One region of the Pseudidiomarina sp. WS423 genome, then DNA from elsewhere that is predicted to be linked to it. Evidence: predicted binding sites of a transcription regulator. Region 1 holds the regulator's gene; the other holds the start of a gene.
The links. The regulator ArgR, encoded in region 1, controls arginine synthesis, uptake and breakdown. The targets are predictions, from matches to a motif close to ANTGAATANNTATTCANT.
Positions count from the first base shown of each region.

Region 2: ACQ661_RS11250 (aspartate aminotransferase family protein) is a predicted target of ArgR. The motif match lies at 1,418-1,435, and genes of this name have one in related genera.

Region 1 covers NZ_JBOJLN010000003.1:112,436-115,566, forward strand. The annotation lists gene ACQ661_RS04790 (DUF885 domain-containing protein) at 1-558, opposite strand, end outside; gene ACQ661_RS04795 (Dyp-type peroxidase) at 725-1,648, shown strand; gene argR (transcriptional regulator ArgR) at 1,645-2,112, opposite strand; gene mdh (malate dehydrogenase) at 2,292-3,131, shown strand, end outside.
Region 2 covers NZ_JBOJLN010000017.1:10,659-13,789, reverse strand. The annotation lists gene astA (arginine N-succinyltransferase) at 1-53, opposite strand, end outside; gene ACQ661_RS11250 (aspartate aminotransferase family protein) at 72-1,286, opposite strand; gene ACQ661_RS11245 (anthranilate synthase component II) at 1,468-2,079, opposite strand; gene trpS (tryptophan--tRNA ligase) at 2,109-3,113, opposite strand.

The sequences.
Region 1 (3,131 bases):
GTAGCCCGCCGCCAGCCCGCGTTGTAACCATGCAGTTTGTTGCTCTAAATAACGCGGAATAGATTGCAGCCGAGTTAAGTAATCTTGATAATCTTGGGCGCTGCGAAAGGCGGTGTTACTGACCATAAAACTAAGATTGCTATGAAAGCCACCCTCGGCATTGAGCGGTTGGTAATGGTCGTTGTAATCGTAGCTATCAACGGCATTTTGGAGCCGATAAACCAGCATTCGGTGGTTAATTTGCTGCTGGCGCGATAGCTCAGCTACCGGTACTTGCTGCAACTGTTGTAACCATTGCCGTTGTTGCTCAGCGCGTGCGGTTACCGCCACTGGGCTCATATCCGTTAATTCTACTCCGCGGCCTTGGTTCAAATAAGCCTGATAAATGCTATCAGCGAGCTCGCTAAAAGCTTGATCAGCACTAGCCGCGCGGGTAACCGCAGTGGCGGCTGGCGCATCAGCGCTAGCAGTATCAGCACCACTACTAGCACAGCCTGAAAGGGTTACCGCTAAGGCAGCAACTAAAGCCGTTGATAAGTAAGACGAAGGGGTACGCATAGGTTCTCCAAAAAGACATTTATTTTGCTACACTACTTTTTTGCTACAAAGCTTGGCAGAATAGACTAACCAAACATAACATTGTGCGGGGCCAACGGATAATTGCAAACATTAATCGACCGATACGCGTTTTTTTTCGAGGAATTTACCAGGTAGGTAAGCGACCATGACGGCACAAGCACAATCAGGCGTATACGCAGAACCTAATTTGCACGGCATCACGTTACTGTTGAACGTGATGACTGATGAGGTGGATACCGTGCGGCGTAAGCTGGCGCGGATTCCCATGTTGCTCGAAGGCCTAGATGCACGTTTCTCTGAAGCCATGCTCAATGGCATGGTGGCCATCGGGAGTGATTATTGGGATATTCTTTACAGTCATGTGCGGCCGTTACAATTAACTGGCTTTCCTGAGGTGAGCGATGGCGACCGACAAGCGCCGCGGGAGTCTTTTGATTTATTACTCAACATTCGTTCAGATCGGTTCGATGTTAACTTTCAAGCAGCTCGCACCTTACTTGAATGGCTCGGTCATGACGTCGAGCTCGTTGAGCAGATCACCACCTTCAGATTTATGGATGGCCGTGATTTATTGGGCTTTATTGAAGCGCCTGATAACCCACGAGGGCTGCGTCGTCGGCAAGTGGCCCTGGTGCAGGACGATCCTGTGTTTGCCGCCGGTAGCTACATTTATTTGCAGAAATTTCGGCACGATTTGCGCCGCTGGGAACAGCTCAGCACCGATATGCAAGAGCATGTGATGGGGCGCAAAAAAGTCACCGGCGAGCGCATCAGTGAAGCCTTGCTAAGCCAAGTCAGCCACAGTCGCGCCGCGCGGTTACTGGATGCCAACGAGCAACCGTTAGAGCTGCTGCGGCAAAACATGCCATGGGGAAATTTGCGTGAGCAGGGCTTGTTAGGCTTGTATTGCACCGGCCAACCCAGCCACCTGCATACCTGGCTCAAACAACGTTATCTGGCCGATAGCCAAGGTGATTACGACCCGCTGCTAGATTACCTCGAGGCCATCAGTAATAGCGCTTACTTCGCCCCGTCCGTTGATTTCTTACAGCAACAAGGGCAGCTCTAACTGACGCTATCGAACAACTGTTGCACGTTGCGCATGGTTTCTTCAATCTGCGCAACCTTCACCGGGGCAATAAAAATAGTATCGTCGCCGGCAATGGTGCCGAGCACGCCTTCTTGCTTGCCCACCGAATCTAACAACCGCGCAATCAACTGGGCGGCGCCAGGGGTGGTACGAATGATCACCATCACATCATTGTGTTGAATATCTAAAACAAGCTGCGTTAATGGCGCATGGGTGCTCGGGATGCCTAATTCTGCGGGTAAACAATAGACCATTTCTTGGCGCGCATTGCGGGTGCGCACGGCGCCGTATTTGCTCAACATACGCGACACTTTAGACTGGCTAATGTTAGTAAAACCAAGCTCTTTTAGCTGTTCAACAATCTCTCCCTGCGAGCCATAACACTCCTCTTTGAGTAGCGCTTTGAAGGCTTCAATTAAATCAGCAGCTTTAGGGTCGGCCATGCGTATATCTCTCTATGATTTTCTGGTTGCTAGTTATTATTATGGATTTACAGAGTAGCTGCTGAGTGTACAGCAATACAAGATAAGCGCCTAGTCAGGCGGTCGCCCGTTGTATTTTTCGCTAAAAGAGAGTAGAGTTTTTGGCCTAAATTTCCCCACATAAATGGATGGAGTCTGAGATGAAAGTTGCAGTTTTAGGTGCAGCCGGTGGTATCGGTCAAGCACTATCATTACTTTTGAAAACCCAATTACCAGTTGGTACAGAGTTGGCTTTATACGATGTAGCGCCAGTTGTTCCTGGTGTTGCTGTCGATCTCAGCCACATCCCAACGGCGGTTAGCGTAAAAGGTTACGGCAAAGACGACCTAGCTTCTGCGTTAGTGGGCAGCGACATCGTATTAATCCCAGCTGGTGTACCACGTAAGCCAGGTATGGACCGTTCTGACCTGTTCAACATCAACGCTGGTATCGTTGCTAATCTGATCGAAGCTATTGCGGACAACTGCCCAACGGCTTGCATCGGCATTATCACCAACCCAGTGAATACTACTGTTGCTATCGCTAAAAAAGTGTTAGAGAAAAAAGGCGTTTACAACAAAAACAAATTGTTTGGTGTGACTACCTTAGACGTGATTCGTGCAGAAACGTTTGTGGCTGAAATTCACGGTAAAAACCCAGCTGAAGTCACAGTTCCTGTGATTGGTGGCCACAGCGGCACCACCATCCTGCCATTGTTGTCACAAACAGGCCTAAGCTTTACCGACGAGCAAATTGAAGCGCTAACTAAGCGTATTCAAAATGCGGGTACTGAAGTGGTTGAAGCTAAAGCTGGCGGCGGCTCTGCTACCTTATCTATGGGCCAAGCAGCAGCGCGCTTCTGCTTGTCACTGGTGAAGGCACTGCAAGGCGACAACAGCGTCGTAGAGTGCACTTACGTTGAAACCGACGGTAACGATGCCTTGTTCTTCGCTCACCCAGTTCGCCTTGGCGCTAACGGTGTTGAAGAAATCCTGTCTTAC
Region 2 (3,131 bases), on a different contig from region 1:
CAGGTATAAAGCGCCGCATAATCCTGCGGCGCTATCGGACGAACCACTAACATAAAGTGTCTCCGTGAGGATTAGCCAGCTAGCTTGGCAACAGCTCGTTCAAAGCGCGCTAACCCTTCCAGAATATCTTGCTCTGGAATAATCAACGACGGCGTAAAACGAATCACACTTGGCCCGGCCACTAGTACCATCACACCTTCAGCGGCTGATGCATTTAAAAAGTCGCGAGCTTTACCATCGAATTTTTCAGTTAGCTCCGCACCTAACAACAAACCTTGGCCACGGATATCTTGGAACACACCGTATTTTTCGTTGATTTGCTGTAGGGTGGTTTTGAACAACTGTTCGCGTTGTTTCACACCAGCTAACACGTCATCGGTGTTCACTACATCGAATACCGCTTCAGCAACAGCACAAGCCAACGGGTTACCACCGTAAGTGCTGCCGTGAGTACCAGGTTTTAAGTGAGCGGCAATCTCTGCTGTCGTCAACATAGCACCGATCGGGAAGCCACCACCTAGCGACTTAGCTGAGGCTAAAATATCTGGGGTTACGCCAAGCTGTTGATAAGCATACAAACTACCGGTACGCCCAAAACCTGTTTGCACTTCATCAAAAATCAACAACGCATTGTATTTATCACACAACTCACGCACGCCTTTGACAAACTCTGCATCAGGGCTAATAACACCACCTTCACCCTGCAAAGGTTCCATCATGATCGCACAAGTCTTATCAGACATTAACGCTTCTAGTGCAGCCAAGTTGTTGTAATCAACGTGCTCGATGGCACCAGGTTTTGGCCCAAAACCGTCCGAATAAGCAGCTTGACCACCTACTGTTACAGTAAAGAACGTACGGCCGTGAAAACCTTTGTTAAAGGCAATAATTTGGTCTTTTTCTGGTCCGAATTTATCTAACGCCGAACGTCGCGCCAATTTTAATGCGGCTTCGTTCGCTTCTGCGCCTGAGTTTGCGAAATAAACCCGGTCGGCAAAGGTAGCGTCAGTTAACTTTTGCGCTAAGCGCAGCGCTGGCTCGTTAGTGAAAACGTTACTTAAATGCCACAGTTTGTTGCCCTGCTCAGTTAACGCTTGCACCATCGCTGGGTGGCAATGGCCTAAACAATTCACCGCAATACCACCGGCAAAATCGACATATTCAGTACCGGCTTGGTCCCACACGCGTGACCCTTCGCCTTTCACTGGAATCATCTGCGCTGGGTTGTAGTTGGGTACCATCACGTCATCAAAGGTGGCGCGAGTTACGGATAATTTATTAGTCATAGCTGCCTCGTTTTGTTATCGATTAAAGCACTTTTAAGTGCAGCTATTATCGCAGAAAAAAGCACCGTTGTCGTGCTTACAGCGTAGAAAAAATGCGGGCTAGAGAGGTGGTTAGCTAAGCTTGCAGAGCCGCTGCATAATTATGCATCAGCTAGCCCTTTTGCTGCATATTAAGTTGTTCTTAAGGCGTTGCTAACTGGGTTTCATCGGGAGCCTGACAATGGCGTAAAAAGGCGGCAAATAGCTCATGCCCGAATTCAGTTTCTATCGCCTCAGGATGATATTGCACGCCCCAGACCGGAAGCTGCTGATGTCGCAGTGCCATGATTTCGATCTCGCCAGCAGCAGTCTCAACCCAAGCATCAACCACTAATTCTGGCGGCAGGCTGTCTGGCTGTACCAGCAAGGAATGATAACGAGCCACCTTGAATGGAGTAGGCAAACCGGCAAACAGCCCTTGCTGTTGATGCTGCAACAACGAAGTTTTACCGTGCATGACGGTGCCGGCACGCACGACTTTCCCGCCAAACACCTGCGCGATGGCTTGATGCCCTAAACACACGCCTAGAATCGGAACATGTCCTGCAAATTCTCTAATAGCGGCAAGACTAATCCCAGCATCATCTGGCGTGCAAGGGCCTGGAGAAATCACCAAACCAGTCAGTGGTAGCGCAGCGATTTCAGCAAGGGTTATCTGATCGTTACGCACTACTTTTAGGTTCGCACCTAGCTCCCAAAAGTAGCGCGCGACATTGTGAGTAAAGGAGTCATAATTATCGATCAGTAATAACACCAGCGCGTCTCACTACTTTTGTCTCGAACTTAAGGGCGTGGCACAAAACCAATCACATCATAGACTTTACGCAGAGTTGCTGCCGCATGTTCACTCGCGGCAGTAGCTCCCGCTGCCATCACCTGATTCAAATAATCAAGGTTATTACGGTACTCATGATAACGCTGCTGAATAGGCTCCAACATGGCAACCACAGCTTCTGCGGTTTCTTTTTTCAGATGTCCGTACATTTTACCCTCAAAACTAGGTACTAACTCAGCGATAGGTTGCCCCGTAGCAGCCGACATAATCGACAGTAAATTTGAAACGCCCGGCTTCTCTTCTGGATTAAAATAAATCCGTGCCTGCTCATCTGAATCAGTTACAGCTCGTTTTAATTTTTTCTCGATTTTTTTCGGGTCTTCTAACAAGCCAATAAAATTGTTCTCGTTGTCGTCTGACTTTGACATCTTTTTATTCGGATCTTGCAAGCTCATAACCCGTGCACCCACTTCTGGAATGAAAGGATCAGGAATGGTAAAAACATCGCCATACAGATTATTAAATCGGGTAGCCACATCGCGCGCCAGCTCTAAATGCTGCTTCTGATCATTACCCACCGGCACTTCGTTCGCTTGATATAACAAAATATCTGCTGCCATCAATGCTGGGTATGTGTATAGACCTGCATTAATATTATTGGCGTGACGATCTGATTTATCTTTAAACTGGGTCATCCGATTCAATTCACCCATTTGGGTGTAACAATTGAGCACCCAAGCTAGCTGCGCATGCTCTGGTACATGGGACTGGACAAAAATCACACTTTTTTGAGGATCTAACCCACACGCCATATAAAGTGCTAGCCCATCCAGTGTGGCTGAACGTAGCTGAGCTGGGTCTTGGCGTACCGTGATGGCATGTAAATCCACCAACATAAACCGACAATCATGAGTATCCTGCATTTTTACCCACTGGCGTAACGCACCAATGTAGTTACCAATAGATAATTGTCCTGACGGCTGACAGCCACTTAATACGATAGGTTTACTCATGCTGAAAAGATTCCATTA